2 regions of the Arthrobacter sp. MP_M4 genome follow, and region 2 is predicted to be linked to the other one. Evidence: predicted binding sites of a transcription regulator. Region 2 holds the regulator's gene; the other holds the start of a gene.
The links. The regulator HspR, encoded in region 2, represses chaperone genes until heat shock. The targets are predictions, from matches to a motif close to AAGTTGAGTCNNNNNGACTCAACTT.

Region 1: clpB (ATP-dependent chaperone ClpB) is a predicted target of HspR. The motif match lies at 7,164-7,188, and genes of this name have one in related genera.

What each region holds. Positions count from the first base shown of each region.
Region 1 covers NZ_JAXCHX010000008.1:31,908-41,107, reverse strand. Annotated here, with positions in the region: gene purF (amidophosphoribosyltransferase) at 1-814, shown strand, start outside; gene purM (phosphoribosylformylglycinamidine cyclo-ligase) at 811-1,983, shown strand; gene RCH15_RS08490 (VOC family protein) at 2,131-2,913, opposite strand; gene RCH15_RS08485 (DUF3073 domain-containing protein) at 3,131-3,364, opposite strand; gene RCH15_RS08480 (septum formation family protein) at 3,655-4,383, shown strand; gene clpB (ATP-dependent chaperone ClpB) at 4,462-7,131, opposite strand; gene RCH15_RS08470 (carboxymuconolactone decarboxylase family protein) at 7,585-8,073, shown strand; gene RCH15_RS08465 (sulfate/molybdate ABC transporter ATP-binding protein) at 8,222-9,200, opposite strand, start outside.
Region 2 covers NZ_JAXCHX010000016.1:70,159-79,358, forward strand. Annotated here, with positions in the region: gene dnaK (molecular chaperone DnaK) at 1-827, shown strand, start outside; gene RCH15_RS12665 (nucleotide exchange factor GrpE) at 830-1,504, shown strand; gene RCH15_RS12670 (DnaJ C-terminal domain-containing protein) at 1,737-2,720, shown strand; gene RCH15_RS12675 (heat shock protein transcriptional repressor HspR) at 2,736-3,152, shown strand; gene RCH15_RS12680 (dihydrofolate reductase family protein) at 3,157-3,819, opposite strand; gene RCH15_RS12685 (HpcH/HpaI aldolase family protein) at 3,961-4,773, opposite strand; gene hpaH (2-oxo-hept-4-ene-1,7-dioate hydratase) at 4,758-5,543, opposite strand; gene hpaD (3,4-dihydroxyphenylacetate 2,3-dioxygenase) at 5,546-6,634, opposite strand; gene hpaE (5-carboxymethyl-2-hydroxymuconate semialdehyde dehydrogenase) at 6,669-8,183, opposite strand; gene RCH15_RS12705 (GntR family transcriptional regulator) at 8,193-8,879, opposite strand; gene RCH15_RS12710 (fumarylacetoacetate hydrolase family protein) at 8,872-9,200, opposite strand, start outside.

The DNA.
Region 1 (9,200 bases), on a different contig from region 2:
CCGGGAAAACACCCAGGAAGCGGACATCGTCATCCCGGTCCCGGAGTCCGGGACCCCCGCCGCCGTGGGATACGCCGAGGAATCCGGCATCCCCTTCGCGCACGGCTTCGTCAAGAACGCCTACGTGGGCCGGACGTTCATCCAGCCGTCCCAGACACTCCGCCAGCTGGGGATCCGGCTCAAGCTCAACGCGCTGGAATCCGTGATCCGCGGCAAGCGCGTGGTGGTGGTGGACGACTCGATCGTGCGCGGCAACACCCAGCGGGCCATCGTCCGGATGCTCCGCGAAGCCGGCGCCGCCTCCGTCCACGTCAAGATCTCCTCCCCGCCGGTGAAGTGGCCGTGTTTCTACGGCATCGACTTCGCGTCCCGCGCCGAGCTGATCGCCAACGGCGCCACCATCAATGAGATCTCCCAGGCCATCGGCGCGGACTCGCTGGCGTACATCTCCGAGGACGGCATGATCGGTGCCACCCGTCAGCCGCGTGAACGCCTCTGTACCGCCTGCTTCACCGGCAACTACCCGATCGAGCTTCCGGGCGCCGACAAGCTTGGCAAGAACCTGCTCGAGCGCACCGATCTCGGCGGTCTTCCGCCTGTCCCGGCCGGCGCCGCCGGCCCGACGCCTGCGACCGCGGGCCCCGAAGCGGTGGCTGTCGGCGTGGAGCCCGGCACCTCGCTGACGGAGGACCCTGCCGCCAAGCCTGGCGCCACCGGGTGCGATCCCGGACCGGATGCCGAATTCGAAGCCCTGCTCACCGACGACGATCGCATTGATCGCTCCATTGCCGCCGACAAGAAAGACCCCGCATGACTCCCGCATCCCCGGCCGCTGACATGAACGCCGCCCAGAACGCCGTCGGCATCACCTACGCCTCCGCCGGCGTCGACGTCGAAGCGGGAGACCGCGCCGTCGAACTCATGAAGGACGCCATCAAGGCGACCCACAACTCCTCGGTAGTGGGCGGCGTCGGCGGCTTCGCGGGACTTTACGACGTCTCGAAACTGCTCACCTACAAGCGCCCGCTGCTCGCGACGTCCACCGACGGCGTCGGTACCAAAGTGGCCATCGCCCAGGCCATGGACATCCACGACACCATCGGTTTCGACCTGGTCGGCATGGTGGTCGATGACATCGTGGTGGTGGGCGCCGAGCCGCTGTACATGACCGATTACATCGCCTGCGGCAAGGTGGTTCCGGAGCGCATCGCCGACATTGTCCGCGGCATCGCAGCCGCCTGTTCCGTTGCGGGGACAGCCCTGGTGGGCGGCGAGACCGCCGAGCACCCGGGCCTGCTGGGCGAGCACGAGTATGACGTCGCCGGTGCCGCCACCGGTGTTGTCGAAGCCGACCAGCTCCTCGGCCCGGACCGCGTCCGCGCCGGTGACGTGGTGATCGGCATGGCCTCCTCCGGGCTGCACTCCAACGGCTACTCCCTGGTCCGCCGCGTCATCAACCACGCCGGCTGGGCACTGGACCGGCACGTCTCCGAATTCAGCCGCACGCTCGGTGAGGAACTCCTGGAACCGACCCGGGTCTACGCCGCCGACTGCCTGGACCTGGCCCGTACCTTCCCGGTTAACGGCTCCGCAGCCGGCCAGGCCGTGCACGGCTTCAGCCACGTCACAGGCGGCGGCCTCGCTGCCAACCTGGCCCGCGTCCTCCCGCAGGGCCTGCTGGCCACCGTGGACCGCGCCACCTGGGAACTGCCGGCCATCTTCCGGCTCGTCGCCGAGCTGGGCAACGTTCCGCTGGTTGACCTGGAGCGCACGCTGAACCTGGGCGTCGGCATGGTGGCGATTGTGTCCCCCGAAGCCGCCGATGCCGCGGTGAACCGCCTCACCGAACGCGGGTTGCCGGCCTGGGTCATGGGTACCGTGGAGGACAACTCCGATGCAGTCCTCAAGTCCGGCCCGGACTACGTGCAGGGCGCCAAGGGCGTGGATGGCGGCGCCGTCCGACTGGTCAACGCCTACGCCTGACTTCCCGGCACAGCCTCGTCGAGGGCTCCCCATCGGTTCCTCGCCTCGCAGGCTCGGCCAGGGAAACCTGCGGCGTGGGACCGCGTCCGTTTCGCAGCGTCAAATCGGCACTCGCGGAGCCCTCGATCTGGTTAAGGCTGCGGAACGCTACACCTCCAGGACGCTGAACACGCCGCCCTGGGGATCCGCCAGGGTGGCGATGGCGCCGGCTTCGTCCACCTCGTCCGGTTCGATCAGGACCACGCCCCCGGCGGCCACGGCCGCTGCGACCGCGTCCCCGACGCTGGCTGCCCCGAAGTAGACCTGCCACCCCGGGCTGAGGGCGCCCTGCGCCTCCGCCGGAACCGCGGCGACCCCGGCCACCTCCGCTCCGTCCACCATGAGCGTGGAGTACCGGCCGCCGTCGTCCTGCGGGTATTCGGTGACCTCGTGCCCGAAGACCTCCTGGAAGAAGGCGACGGCGGGCTGCGGCTCGGGCGTCAGCAGTTCGGCCCACGCCAGCGAACCGGGCTCGCCGCTGCGGGCCGTGCCGAAATGGCTTCCGGCCTGCCAGGCACCGGTGCTGCCGCCTCCGGGCGGGGCGAAGAAGATCATGACGCCGGAATCGCCCACCGGCTCGGGGCCGAACTCGAGTGCTCCGCCGGCATCCACAACGGCGGCCGCGAGGTCCCGGGCGTCGGCGGAGGCAAGATACACGTTCCACTGCCCGGGCGCCCCGGCGGACTGTTGCTGCGGATTCTGCGGCGCAATCACCGTGACCAGGTCCCCACCCAGGTACGCCTGCGCGTAGCTCCGCCCGTCCGGGGTGGGCAGGTCCTTGAAACGCCAGCCAAAGACTGCGGAGTAGAACTCCTTGGCCGCCGCGACGTCTCTGGTCTGAAGATCCGTCCAGCAGACCTCGCCTTCGGTGAATCCCGTGCGAATGGTCATGGCAGTCCTTCCGGAACGTTCCTGATGCGGAGCCGGGGAAACCGGCAGCTTCAACCTAGCCCTGCAGGCGGGCTGGGAACAACCGCGGCACCTGGCCGGCCGGAAAGCGGGGCAGCAGAAAACCCGCCGTCCTCCCCCGCGAAGGGGCGGCCGGCGGGCCTGAAATCATGTGGCCGGCATTCCGCTAGCGGAAGGGCATGCCGGGAAGAAGTATCGACTAACTTATCCGACGGGTATGAACCTCGTCGTCGTCCTCTTCCACATCGTCCGCGTACTTATCAACATAGGCCGAATAATCCGGCTCTACAGGCTCACTCGAGAAACGACTCGGCGCACGAACCTCAGAACTCTTCAACTCGCGCTGGAGGGCTGTGTAGTCAGTGTTCGGGGAGTAGTACTTGATGTCCCGAGCCTGCTTGGTAGCTTTTGCCTTTTGACGGCCGCGCCCCATGGCGTGACCCCCTTTTTGTACTCGGACCGGAGGTGGTCACCATTGGCGTTAGTGAGGCCCCGGAATGTTTGGTCAGTTTGTCGTACACCTAGATTACATGCTTTCAGGGGGAACTGCTCCCCGCGGCGGCGGCCGTGGACGATGTAGCCTGCGCCCCCGCCCCGAACGGGCCCCCGCCGGCAAGCAGGCCGCCCGGCATCTTGGATAGAGTTCCGTAGTGGGTTGCCGGAAACGGACCCCCGCCCGGGCGTCCAGCCCCGGCTCAGAAGCACGGAAGTGGAGAAGTCCCAGTGACCGAAGAGAACGACAGCCCCGGCGACGCCGGGACGCCTGGGATTCACCCTGCAGCAGCAAGCGGCGACCGGTCCGCCCCCGCCGTTCCGGCCGGCGCCCCCTTGGTTCCCCCGCAACCAGCGACGCCGCCGCACCCGTCGACGCCGCCAATGCCGGCGGTCCCGGACGCTGCTCCATCCACGGCGATGGACCCGGGCGGCCGGGTCCGTCGTCAGACGTCCGTGAAGATCGCCGCCGCCGTGGCCGCCGCAGTCGTCGTGGCCGGTCTGCTGATCTGGTGGCTGGTCTCCATGAATGGCGGCACCCAGCCGCCCGCCGCTGACACATCCGCCACCGCTCCGGCGTCGTCCGAGCCTGCGAGCCGGGGACCGCTTCCGCTGGAAAGTGTGGGCCCCCTCGACTTCCGGCTCGGCGACTGCTTCAAGGATTTCGACGCCGAAGCGCCCACGTCCACGGTGGTCGACTGCTCCGCTGGCCATTCGGCCCAGCTGGTCGCGGCCGAGCACTACGGCGACGGCGACTCCTATCCCGGCCGGGACCCGCTCAAGCAGAAGGCCCTGGATGCGTGCAAGGCAGCGCCGCTGACGGAGAAGCAGGCCGACTACGTGCTGAGCTACAAACTGGCCTACCCGAGCTCCACAAGTTGGGACAAGGGTGACCGCCGCGTGGATTGCCATGTCACCGCCGACACCGGAAACGTCATCGTGGAATCTCTGATCCCCTAGGGATTTGCCGACGGAACTGCCAGCCGGAGCGTTGCCCGGCTGGCAGTTGTCTTGGTATTGGCCTGGCGCCCGGGGGCGTTATTCCTTGCGGCGGACGGAGAGTCCGCTGCCGGTGGAGGCGCCGCCGTCGGGCCGGCCGGTGGCGTTCGTCCCGCCCATGGTGAGTTCGATGAGGTCCGGGGCGGTGTCCACGAGAACGGTGTCGCCGTCGGTGATCGTCCCGGCCAGGATGGCCTTGGCCAGCCGGTCACCGATTTCCCGCTGCACCAGGCGGCGCAGCGGCCGCGCACCGTAGGCGGGGTCGAAGCCGGTCACTGCGAGCCACGCGCGGGCCCCTTCGGTCACTTCGAGGTTGAGGCGGCGGCCCTTGAGGCGTTCACCAAGTTCCTTGACCTGCAGCTCCACGATCCGGGACAGTTCCTCCACGGTCAGCGGGTCGAACAGCACCACTTCATCGAGCCGGTTCAGGAACTCGGGCTTGAAGGAGGCGTGCACGGTGGCCATGACGGCGTCCCGCTTGGCGTTCGCATCCAGGGACGGGTCCACGAGGAACTGGCTGCCCAGGTTCGAGGTCAGCACCAGGATCACGTTGCGGAAGTCCACGGTGCGGCCCTGGCCGTCGGTGAGGCGGCCGTCGTCGAGCACCTGCAGCAGGATGTCGAACACCTCGGGGTGGGCTTTCTCCACCTCGTCGAGCAGGAGCACGGAGTACGGGCGGCGGCGGACCGCCTCGGTCAGCTGGCCGCCCTCCTCGTAGCCCACGTAGCCGGGGGGCGCCCCGACGAGGCGGGCGACGGAGTGCTTCTCCGAGTACTCGGACATGTCGATGCGCACCATGGCGCGTTCATCGTCGAAGAGGAAGTCGGCCAGCGCCTTCGCCAGTTCGGTCTTGCCGACGCCGGTGGGGCCCAGGAACAGGAAGGACCCGGTGGGCCGGTTGGGGTCGCTGATCCCGGCGCGGGCACGGCGGACTGCATCGGAGACGGCGGTAACGGCCTTGGACTGGCCGATGAGCCGCTCGCCCAGCACGTGTTCCATGTCCAGGAGCTTTTGGCTCTCCCCCTGCAACATCCGCCCGGCCGGGATGCCGGTCCAGGCCGAAATCACCTCGGCGATGTCGTCTGCGGTGACTTCCTCGGCCACCATGAGGTCCTGTTTGGCGCCGCCGCCGGCAACCCGGGCCGACTCGGCCTCCGCGGCTTCGTTGAGTTCCCGTTCCAGGGCGGGAAGTTCGCCGTACAGAATCCGGGAGGCAGCCTCGAGGTCGCCCTCGCGCTGGAATTTTTCGGCGGCGGAGCGCAGTTCGTCAATCCTCGCCTTGAGGTCGCCGACCCGGTTCAGTCCTGCCTTCTCGGCCTCCCAGCGGGCGTTGAGACCGGCCAGCTCTTCCTTCTTATCGGCCATATCGGACCGGATGGCGGCGAGCCGTTCCACCGATGCCGGATCCATCTCATTGGCCAGAGCGAGTTCTTCCATGGTCAGACGGTCCACCGAGCGGCGCAGCTGGTCGATTTCCTCCGGCGCGGAATCGATCTCCATGCGCAGCCGGGAGGCGGCCTCGTCCACGAGGTCGATCGCCTTGTCCGGCAGCTGCCGGCCGGAGATGTATCGGTTGGAGAGGGTGGCCGCGGCCACCAGGGCGGAGTCGGCAATGGCTACCTTGTGGTGCGCCTCGTAGCGTTCCTTGAGCCCGCGCAGAATGCCGATGGTGTCCTCGACGCTGGGTTCGCCGACGAAGACCTGCTGGAACCGGCGTTCCAGGGCCGGGTCCTTCTCGATGTTTTCGCGGTACTCGTCCAGGGTGGTGGCGCCGATCAGCCGAAGCTCGCCGCGGGCCAGCATGGGCTTGAGCATGTTGCCGGCGTCCATGGAGCTGTCCCCGGACGCGCCGGCACCCACTACGGTGTGGATCTCGTCAATGAACGTGACGATCTGGCCGTCGGAGCCTTTGATTTCCTCCAGGACGGCCTTGAGTCGTTCCTCGAATTCACCGCGGTACTTGGCGCCGGCCACCATGGACGCAAGGTCCAGGGCAATCAGCGTCTTGCCGCGCAGGCTTTCGGGGACGTCGCCGGCGACGATGCGCTGGGCGAGGCCTTCGACGACGGCGGTCTTGCCGACGCCCGGTTCACCGATGATCACGGGGTTGTTCTTGGTCCGGCGGCTCAGCACCTGGATGATCCGGCGGATCTCGGCGTCGCGGCCGATCACCGGGTCCAGTTTGCCGGAACGGGCGATCGCGGTGAGGTCGGTACCGTACTTCTCGAGCGCCTGGAAACTGTTTTCAGGATCGGCGTTGTCCACCTTGCGGTCTCCGCGGACGCCGGGCAGGGCCGCGAGCATGGCCTCGTGGGAGGCGCCGGCGTCGCGCATCAGCTTGCCCACGGCGTCGCTTCCGGACGCGAGACCCAGGAGGAGGTGTTCGGTGGAGACGAACGAGTCGCCGAGCCGGTCGGCCTCGTTCTGGGCATTCTTGATCGCCTGCAGGGCTGTGCGGGACAGCTGCGGCTGCTGTACAGAGCTACCGGAGGTTGACGGCAGGGCCTTGATGGCGGTGCTGGCCTGGACGCTGACGGAATCCGGGTCCGCGCCGGTGGCACGGAGGAGTGCGACGGCGACGCCCTCGCGCTGGTCCATCAGCGCCTTGAGCAAATGGGCGGGTTCGAGCTGGGGGTTGCCGGCCGTCGAGGCATTCATGGCGGCTGCCGCAAGAGCCTCCTGGCTCTTGGTGGTGAATTTCGCGTCCAAAGAGAGCTCCTTCCGGGAACATGCGGATACTAGAGTTGAGTCTACTCCGCTCAACTCTGCGTTCGGTTCCTTTGGTTCCATGTTTGCCCACGGCGAAACGGGTGTCTAGGGCCGGAGGCCCCGCAGCCGCGTTCCGGCGAGCCGGCGCGGACACGCCCTGATGGACATGCCCGTTGCCCGCGCAGGCCACTGGGCATAATCCGCATATGTCCATCCGCCTGCGCCCGGAATGGGCATGCCCGTGAGGTGCAGGGCCCTTAAACCTCTTCGACGGTCGGCTCCCCCAAGGAGCCGACCGTCGAATGATGGGCCTGGTCCGATGTCGGCGGAGCTGGCCTGCGGAGCGACCGAGGAGGCGCTCCTGCGTGATTTTCACTGTAACGTCATTCTGTCACAGGTATGACAACTCTGTCACGTACTTTTCTCGGTGTTTCGCATGGGTAGTCTTCTCGCATGGATGAAACAGCACCAGCGCAGCACACCACCCGGTCCGTGTTCCTGGACAAGGAGCATCCCGCCGCATGGCGGGCCCTCAACGGGTTGGGGCTGAAAGCGAAAGAGGCCGCAGACGAGGCCGGCCTGGACCGGACGCTGATTGAACTGCTCAATGTCCGCATCTCACAGATCAATGGCTGCGCATATTGCCTGGACCTGCACGTGGGCGACGCCGTCAAGAACGGTGAATCAGCCCAGCGCCTCGCCGTCCTCCCGGCCTGGCGCGACACTGCCCTCTTCACCGAGAAGGAACGCGCCGCCCTGACCCTGGCCGAGGCCATCACCAACATCTCCGACGCCGGCGCCCGTGAACACGAGGGTGCCGCGGCCCGGAAACACCTCAGCGAGGTGGAGTTCTCCGCCATCAGCTGGCTGGTGATCACTATGAACGCCTTCAACCGCGTCTCAATCGTCAGCCAGCACCCCGTCCGCAAGGACCGTGGGTAACTTGCCCGGGCCGGGCCGGCGACGCGGCGAGGCCCGGGCTTACGGCGAGCACGCCAGTGGGCGCCGCGCACGTGTCCTGGTAACGGGCATTCCCTTCCTGACGCCGTCACGCCGGTGGCCGGCCAGGTGCCGCCCGGCCCTGACGCCGTCAGGCCGGATAGATGGCCACGGCCGCCGCTTTGACCACAAAGTAGACCACCAGCCCCGGCGCCAGACCCAGATCCGCTGAGGCGGCCGGGGTAACGTCCGCGGACAGCTCGCCGGCGCGGACCCGGATTTGGTCGCCGTGCGGTTCCAGGTCCGTGACCGTGACGCGGAAGGAGTTCCGCGGGCTGCCGTGCGCCTCGGTCAGGAACACGGACACGGCCGACGGCGGGAAGGCTGCCACGCCGGGTTGTCCGGCGGTCAGCGGCGCGTCGTGCTGGCCGGCGAAGTCCAGGCCCCCAGCCGACCGGATTCCGGCGGGTGTCACCGTCCCAGCGACGAGGTTCAGCCCCGCCAGGCCCGCGGCGAAGCGGCTGCGCGGCCGCCGGAGGACGTCACGGGTGGGGCCGTCCTCGGTAATCCGGCCCTCCTCCATCACAATGATCCGGTCCGCGAGCATATAGGCATCCAGCACGTCATGGGTGACGATGATGGCGCGGCGCCCGGCGAGCACCCGTTTGAGCAGCCGCCGCAGCAGCGGGGCCGCGTGGATGTCCAGGGCGGACAAGGGCTCGTCCAGCAGCAGTACGTCCGGATCCACGGCCAGGGCACGGGCCGCAGCCACGCGTTGGGCCTGACCGCCGGACATGTCCCCCGGCCGCCGGTCCGCGAGGTCGGCGGCGTCGACCTCGGCCAGCAAGCGCCGGGCGGTTTCCCGGGCCTCCCGCCTGGGCACCCCGGCGCTGCGTGGCCCGAACGCCACATTCTCCAGCGCACTCAGGTGCGGAAACAGCAGCGGATCCTGCGACAGCAGGGCGGTCCCGCGGCGGTGCGGCGGAGTCCAGGTCTGCGCGCCCCCGCCAAGGTCGAACAGCACCCGGCCATTCACCTCGGCCCGGCCGGCGTCCGGGCGGAGCAGCCCCGCGATCACACCGAGCAGCGTCGACTTTCCCGCCCCGTTCGGGCCGAGTACGGCGACCGTC
Region 2 (9,200 bases):
CTGTCGGCGCCGCGCTCCAGGCTGGTGTCCTCAAGGGCGAGCGTAAGGACGTTCTCCTGATCGACGTCACTCCGCTTTCTCTCGGCATCGAGACCAAGGGCGGCATCATGACGCACCTGATCGAGCGCAACACGGCCATCCCCACCAAGCGTTCCGAGACCTTCACCACGGCTGATGACAACCAGCCGTCCGTGGCCATCCAGGTCTTCCAGGGTGAGCGCGAGTTCACCCGGGACAACAAGCCGCTGGGCACGTTCGAGCTGACCGGGATCGCACCGGCTCCGCGCGGCGTCCCGCAGGTCGAGGTCACCTTCGACATCGATGCCAACGGCATCGTTCACGTTTCGGCCAAGGACAAGGGCACCGGCAAGGAACAGTCCATGACCATCACGGGCGGTTCCAGCCTCTCCAAGGAAGACATTGACCGCATGGTCAGGGATGCCGAGGAGCACGCAGCGGAGGACAAGGCCCGCCGCGAGGCAGCCGATACCCGCAACACCGCCGAGCAGCTCGCCTACTCCGTGGACAAGCTGATCGCCGACAACGCCGACAAGCTGCCGGACGAGGTCAAGACCGAGGTCCAGGCCGACGTCGACGCCCTGAAGGCAGCCCTTGAGGGCACCGACGACGCCGCGGTGAAGACCGCGTTTGAGAAGCTGCAGGCTTCCCAGACCAAGCTCGGCGAGGCCATCTACGCCCAGGCCGGTTCCCCGGACGGCGCCGCCGGCTCCGACGGCTCCACAGGTGCCCCCGCCGGCGAGTCCGCAGCGGGAGCTGACGAGGACATCGTCGACGCCGAGATCGTTGACGAAGACGAGAAGAAGTAATCATGCCGCACCACGGTAACGAAGAAGAGCACGGTTCTTCCGAGAGCCGTCGCGACGCTGAACAGCGGGAGAACGAGCCGCAGAAACCGATCATCCACGACAACCGCAAGGTTGACCCGGAGACCGGCCAGGCCCGCCACCCCGACCAGGAGCACCCCGCCGCGGGGGAGTCTAAATCCGGGGACGCGCTGTCCCAGGCCGAGGACATCCTCAACAGCGTGGAGGTTCCGGCCGCGGATTCCGTGGCCCAGGGCGCTGACGGCGCGGAGGCGGAGGAGCTCAGGAATGACCTGCGCCGCCTGCAGGCCGAGTACGTCAACTACCGCAAGCGCGTCGAACGCGACCGTGCCGTGGCAGGGGAAATGGCCGTCATCGGCGTCCTTAACGCCCTGCTCCCGGTACTGGACGACGTCGACGCCGCCCGCCAGCACGGTGATCTCACGGACGGACCGTTCGCCGCGATCGCCGCCAAGCTGGAGAACGCGCTGAAGACGTACGGCCTGGTGCGCATTGATGAGACCAACGTGGAGTTCGACCCCACAATCCACGAGGCCCTCATCCAGCAGCCCGGCACGGACGTCGAGATCGACACCGTCAGCCAGGTCCTGCGTTCCGGCTACAAGAGCGGGGACCGGGTTCTGCGGGCAGCCCAGGTCATCGTGGCTGTCCCGGCGTAGCTACCTCCGGCGCGACGCCGGATAGGGGGCGGTGCCCGTCCACGGCTGCTCCCGACGCTCGCAAGCTCGCGTCGGGAGCAGCCGTGGGCCCAGCGCGGTAGGCACACCGCCGCCCCCTATCCGGCCTCCGCGCCGGCTCGTTGTTCGCCTCATGTGAATGGACCCCCTTCGTCCGCGTCGGCGCTCACCGGTAGTCTCGCCTCAATTGTTTTGTATTTGAAAGGAAACGCCATTGGCTAGCCAGGACTGGGTGGACAAGGACTTTTACAAGATCCTTGGAATCGCCAAGGACGCTTCCGACGCCGACATCAAGAAGGCTTACCGGAAGCTCGCGCGGCAGCACCATCCGGACACCAACGCGGGGAACGCCGCGTCGGAGAAGAAGTTCAAAGACATCTCCGAGGCCTACTCCGTGCTGTCCGATGCCGATGAGCGCCAGCAGTACGACGCCATCCGGGCCATGGGCGGCGGCGCCCGCTTCGCCCCTGGCGGAGGCGGTGGAACTGCCGGCGGAGCCGGATTCGAGGACCTCTTCGGCGGCCTCTTCACCGGCGGCGGCGGGGGACGCCAGCCCGGCGGATACAACACCTCCGGCGGTATTCCCCCCGAATTCGCCGACCTCTTTGGCGGCGGTGGCTTCGGCGGCGGCCAGTCCTTCCAGCGCGCACCCCAGAAAGGTGCGGACCGGACCGCGTCCACCACCATTTCCTTTGCCGGGTCCATCCGTGGCACCACCATCGGCCTGCGTGAACCGGACGGCGAAGTGATCGACGTCCGCGTTCCGGCCGGCATCAAGGACGGACAGAAAGTCCGTGTCCGCGGCAAGGGCCAGCACGGTCCGGCCGGGTACGGGGACCTCATGGTCACCGTCTCGGTCAAGCCGCATGACTTTTATGTCCGTGACGGCGACAACCTGCGCATCCACGTTCCGGTGACCTTTCCGGAGGCAGCCCTGGGCTCGGACATCGATGTTCCGACCATAGACGGTGACAAAGTCCGGGTGCGCGTTCCGGCCGGAACGGCGTCGGGCCGAACCCTTCGGGTCAAGGGCCGCGGCGTGAAGCATGCCAAAGCCACCGGGGACCTCCTGGTGACCATCGACGTCGCCGTCCCGCGGAAGCTGAACAAGGAAGCCGAGGAGGCCGTCAAGGCGTTCGCCGCGGCGACCACCGGCGAGGACGTCCGCGCTGAGCTGGCAGCCAAGGCCCGGCTCTAGGGACGGATGCCTGCCATGGCCATCGACTACGAGCAGCCGATCTTCGTCATCTCCGTCGCGGCGGAGCTGGCGGACATGCACCCCCAAACGCTGCGGCAGTACGACCGGCTGGGCATCGTCTCGCCCAGCCGGGCCCCGGGCAAGTCTCGCCGGTATTCCCAGCGGGACGTCAATATGCTCCGCGAGGTGCAGCGCCTCTCGCAGGAAGGCGTCTCCCTTGAAGGCATCAAACGGATCCTCCAGTTGGAGAACCAGGTGGCGGCCCTTCAGCGGCGCGTCGCCGAGCTGAGCGAGGAAATCGAACGCCGCCCGCGCGCCCTGGACTCCCGCATCTTCGCTGCCGGAACGGCGGGAGACGTCGTCAGCCTCGTCCGCGGCAAGCGCCCCCGCGCCCGCTCCCAGGCCGTGGTCGTCTGGCGGCCGCGCACCTGAGGACCTAGGCGGTTGGGCCGCGCCGGGCGAAGGTCAGGTGGATGACACCGCTGGGTGATGGCGCCGCCTCGATGTCGAAGCGTTGCTCGAGTCCTTCGAGGCCGTCCCAGAGCCGTTCGCCCCGGCCGAGCAGGAGCGGTACAAGGACAATGTGCATCTCGTCGATCAGGTCGGCCTCGAGGAACCGGCGGATAGTGGTGACGCCGCCGCCGATTCGCACGTCGAGGTCCCCGGCGAGGGCGCGTGCCTGCTCAAGCGCCGCGGCGGGTTCGGCGTCCACAAAGTGGAACGTGGTGCCGCCGTTCATGGTCAGCGCCGGGCGGGGGTGGTGGGTCAGGACGACCACGGGGGTGTGGAAGGGCGGGTTGTCGCCCCACCAGCCCTGCCATTCCTCATCGGCCCATGGGCCGCGCTGAGGCCCGAACTTGTTGCGGCCCATGATCTCCACGCCGATGCCGGTGGCCCATCGGCTTGCAAAGACTTCATCGATACCGTTGGAGCCCTCCTCCCCGCCATGGAAGCCTAACTGCCCGAAGGTGCGCGTCGGCAGGGCCCATTCGAGCAGGCGAGTCCCGGCGTGCCCGAAGGGCGCGTCCAGCTGCTGTCCCTCACCAGTGCCGAAACCGTCGACCGAGACGGAGAAGTTGTGAACGCGGACGAGTGACATGGGGCTCCCTTGCTCGTGGCCGGGCGCGGGAGGAGACGCGCGGAACGGCCGGCCTCAACCGCACGCAGTCTGCAATCGATGCGCCGACCGTAGCGCAGGCTGCTGGTAACCCGCAAGGAGTTTCAGGGCGGTGCATGCTCCTCAGTAGCTGGCCGTGCCTCCGCCGTCGGGCCGGATGTATTCGGCGGCAAGAGCTTCCGAGCCGCGGGCCAGCAACGCCACGTCCGCGCCGACCAGCACGAACGACGCGCCGGCGGCCAGGTAGCCGTGCGCAGTGGCCGGGGCGAACGCGTTCACCCCGGCCGGTTTCCCGGCCGCCGTGGCGGCAGCAAGGCAGTGCTCGACGGCGGCGCGCACCCGGGGGTGTTCCTGCTGGCCCAGCAGACCCAGGGACGCGGCGAGGTCGGAAGGTCCCAGGAAGATCGCGTCGACGCCGTCCACCCGCAGGATGTCCTCCACCGAGTCAACGGCTGTTCCCGATTCGATCTGCACCGTGACGCTGATGGTTTCACTGGCCGTGGCCAGATAGCCGGGAACGCGGTTCCAGCGGGCCGCCCGGGCCAGTGCGGACCCGACACCGCGCACTCCGTGGGGCGGGTACCGCGTGGCTGCCACGGCCGCCTCCGCCTCGGCGGCGGAATTCACCATGGGGATCAGCAGGTTCTGGACGCCCAAATCGAGGTACTGCTTAATCACCACGGTGTCGTTGACGGGCGGGCGGACCAGGGTGTGGACCGGGTAGCCGTTGATGGCCTGCAGTTGGGCCAGGATGGATTCCAGCCCGTTGGGGCTGTGTTCGGCATCCACCAGCAGCCAGTCGAGGCCGGAGCCGGCGCAGAGTTCGGCTACCAGGGGGCTGCCGGAACACACCCACATGCCCGCCAGCGGGCGGCCGGCAGCGCCGGATTGGTTGCGCAGGGCGTCCCGGAACGTGGCGTCTAGTCGAAGCGGCATGTGACGACTCCCAGCGGTCCGTAGTCGGCATGGATGGTGTCGCCCTTGTAGACCCAGAGGGGGCGGGTGAAGGACCCGGCGAGGATGATGTCTCCGGCCTTCAGACTGTCCCCATGGGGGGCGATCTTGTTGGCCAGCCAGTGCACACCATTCGCCGGATGGTCCAGGACCCCCGCCGCGACCCCGGTCTCCTCGACCGTCTGGTTCTTGTACAGAATGGCTGACACCCAACGCAGGTCGACGGCGTCGGGACGGACGGGGTTGCCGCCGATCACCATCGCGCCCATGGCTGCATTGTCCGAGATGGTGTCCACGATGGTCCGGCCTTCCATCTCGATCCGGGAATCCAGGATCTCCAAGGCCGGAACGACGTAGTCCGTGGCGTTCAGCACATCGAAGATGGTGCAGCCGGGCCCGGCGAGGTCTTTCTTCAGCACGAACGCCAGTTCCACCTCCACGCGGGGATGGGTGTACTTTTCCCATTCCACGGAGCAGCCCGTTTCCAGCACCATGTCATCGAAGATGGCACCGTAATCCGGTTCGGTGATGCCGGTGGCCGCCTGCATGGCCCGGGAGGTCAGGCCGATCTTGCGGCCCACCAGGGTCCGTCCGGCGTCCTCGTTGCGCCGGCGCCACAGCTGCTGGACGGCGTAGGAGTCCTCCACCGTCATCTCCGGGTAGCGGGCGGTCAGGCGGGGAATAGGGGTGCGGCTGCGGCCGGCTTCCAGCAGCTCGTCGGCGATCGCCTCAATTGTCCTGGTATCCAGCATGGTTACAGCTGCGCCCCGAGCTTGAAGCCGGTCTTTTCCCCGCGATGGCCGTCCTCGTCCTTGCGGGTGTAGGAGAAGCCGTCGGCGCCCACCGTTACGGCCATCTCGCTCTTTTCCGCACGGACGATCACCGGCTGCGGGTTGCCGTCCAGGTCCAGGACCAGGGAGGCCTCGGTGTACCAGCTGGGCACCACAGCGTTGCCCCACCAGTCGCGGCGCTGGTTGTCGTGGACGTCCCAGGTGATGGTGGGGTTGTCCGGGTCGCCGGTGTAGTAGTCCTGGGTGTAGATCTCGATGCGGTGGCCGTCCGGGTCGAGGATGTAGAGGTAGAAGGCGTTGGACACGCCGTGCCGGCCGGGGCCGCGTTCGATCCGGTCGCTGATGCGCAGGGCGCCCATCTTGTCGCAGATCTGGATGATGTTGTGCTTCTCGTGCGTTGCGAAGGCGACGTGGTGCATGCGCGGGCCGTTGCCGCCGGTCAGGGCGGTGTCGTGGACGGTCTGCTTGCGGTGCATCCAGGCAGCGTAGGTGACGCCGTCGGAGTCCTGGATGTCCTCGGAGACTCGGAAGCCGAGGTCCTCCAGGTAGGCGCGGCCGCGCGGCACGTCCGGGGTGACCTGGTTGAAGTGGTCCAGCCGGACCAGTTCGCCGGCGCTGTAGAGGTCATACCGTTGGGTGAGCCGTTCGACGTGCTCCACGTCGTAGAAAAATTCGTAGGGGAAACCCAGCGGATCCTCCACCCGGACAGAGTCGCCGATGCCCTTGGTGAAACCCTCCTTGCGGCGTTCGGTGCGGCAGCCGAGTTCCTTGTAGTAGGCCTCTGCGGCATCCACTTCGGCGGGGGATTTCACCCGGTAGGCGAAGGCGGCAACGGCGGCAATGGGGCCTTTGCGCAGCACAAGGTTGTGGTGGATGAACTCTTCCAGGGACCGCAGGTAGATGTTGTTTTCATCCTCTTCGGTGACGTGCAGGCCCAGGAGATCAACGTAGAACGCGCGGGATTGCGCGAGGTCGGTGACGACGATCTCCATGTAGGCGCAGCGGACGATGTCGGGGGCCGGGACAGTGGGGGTGGGGACAAGATTGGTCATGGTGTGCTCTCTTCGTTGAGGACGGATGCGCGGGTCAGGCGCCGAATTTGGGCGTGTGGACGGTACCGAGGGTGATGTGGACGGTCTGCTGGTCGGTGTAGAAGTCGATGGAACGGTAGCCGCCCTCGTGGCCGAGGCCGGAAGCTTTGACCCCGCCGAACGGCGTGCGGAGGTCGCGGACGTTGTGGCTGTTGAGCCAGACCATTCCGGCTTCGACGTTCTGGGAGAAGTTGTGCGCCCGGGTGAGGTTCTGGGTCCAGATGTATGCCGCCAGACCGTACCTGGTGTTGTTCGCGAGGGCGAGGGCTTCCTCGTCGGAATCGAACGGGGTGATGGCGACGACGGGGCCGAAGATCTCCTCCTGGAAGATCCGTGCGTCCGGGGCGACGTCGGCGAACACCGTGGGCGCAATGTAGTTGCCTTCCGGGAGGTGGTCCGGGCGGCCGCCGCCGGCCAGCAGCCGGCCCTCGGACTTGCCGATCTCCACGTACCGGGCCACCTTGGCATAATGCTCCGGGTGGACCAGGGCGCCGACCTCGGTTTTGGGGTCGTGCGGGTCGCCGACAACGATGTTCTTCGCTCGGGCCGCGTATTTGTCGCAGAACTCCTCGTACACCGCGCGTTCCACCAGGATCCGGGAGCCGGCCGTGCAGCGTTCGCCGTTGAGCGAGAAGACCCCGAACAAGGCCGAATCAATTGCAGCGTCCAGGTCCGCGTCCGCGAACACGACGCACGGGGACTTGCCGCCGAGCTCCATGGAGAGGCCCTTGAGGTTCTCCGCGGCGTTGCGGAAGATGGTCTGGCCGGTGGTGGTTTCCCCGGTGAAGGAGATCAAGGGGACATCGGGGTGCTTGACCAGGGCGTCGCCGGCTTCCTCGCCGAGGCCGTTGACCAGGTTGAACACGCCGTCGGGCAGCCCTGCGTCCTTGAAGATCTGCGCCCACAATGAGGCGGACAGCGGCGTGAATTCGGCCGGCTTCAGGACCACGGTGTTGCCGGTGGCCAGCGCCGGCGCCAGTTTCCAGGACTCGAGCATGAAGGGCGTGTTCCAGGGGGTGATGAGCCCGGCGACGCCGATTGGCTTGCGGTTGACGTAGTTGATCTGGGCGCCGGGGACCTTCATGGCGTCGTCGAACTGCGCCACGATCAGGTCCGCGAAGAAACGGAAGTTCTCCGCGGCGCGCAGCGCCTGGCCCTTGGCCTGGGTGATGGGCAGGCCGGTGTCGAACGTTTCCAGCTCGGCGAGCCGGGCCTCCTGGGCTTCGACGGCATCGGCGATCCTGTTCAGGACGCGGGCCCGCTCGCGCGGCTTCATCTTCGGCCACGGGCCGTTGACGAACGCTTCCCGGGCAGCGGCGACGGCGAGGTCGATGTCCTCCTTCTGCCCGGCGGCGGCCGTGGCGTACGTGGTGTTGGACACCGGATCCAGGACATCGAAGGTCTCGCCGCCGACGGAGTCAACGAATGCGCCGTTGATGTAGTGCTGGATATGGGTGGTCAGGTCCTGCGGAACATGATGGGCGGTGGCTTCTTCGGCGGTGAACGTCATTGTTTTTCCTTATCGGTCTTGCAACGAATTGCTTTGGGCGAGGTAGGCGTCCAGGGTGGCGGAGCGGTGGAGGCGGGCGGCCTTTTCGATGTGGTCGGCGCTGGCACCGGATTCGATGAGCTGCAGCAGCGCCTCGTGTTCGTCCACCGATTCATGGGCGCGGCGGGGAACGAAGCGGAACGTGGAGGACCGGAGAGAGGCCAGCCGGTTCCAGCCCCGGTGGACCAGGTCCAGGATGTGCGGATTGGGGCAGTGCTCGAACAGGATGCTGTGGAAGTCCTGGTTCAGCTTTGTGAACCTGACGGGGTCGAAATGCGTGAGGCACTCGCGCATCTCGGTGTTCACGGCCCGGGCCCGGGCCGCGTCGGCCTCCCCGATCAACGGAGCGGACAGCGCCGTCGCGGCGCCTTCAACGATGCTGAGGGTCTGCATCGTGTAGAGGTATTCGGTGGGGTCGATCCCGGAGACGGTGGCCCCGACGTTCCGCTCGAAGGTCACCAGGCCCTCGGCCTCAAGCCGCCGGATGGCTTCCCGGACCGGCACCACGCTGACGCCCAGGTCCTCGGCGATCTTGGCGAGCACCAGCCGGTATCCCGGGGAGTAGGTGCCGTCCACGATCCGCGCCTTGACCGCCGCGTAGGCCTGCTCGGACTTGCTCCCGGCGGATGTGCCCGCGGCGCTGAGTGTGTCAGTCATGGGCTGTGCCGGCTTCCCACTTGTCATAGCGGGTCCGCCATTGGGTGTTCAGGGGGTAGAGGCCGTCCACGCTGTGGCCTTGCTGCACCATTTCGGCGATGAAGGTCTCCTCGCGTTCCTGGGCGAGGGAATCGTCGGCAAGTTCTTCGGCCAGTGCCGGCGGGATCACCAGGATGCCGTCTGCGTCCGCCACGATGATGTCCCCGGGCTGCACTGTGGCTCCGCCGCAGGCAATGGTGATGTCGGTGTCCCACGGAATATGCCGGCGGCCGAGGACTGCCGGGTGCGGGTTGGCGTAGTAGGTTGGCATGTCCAGGGCAG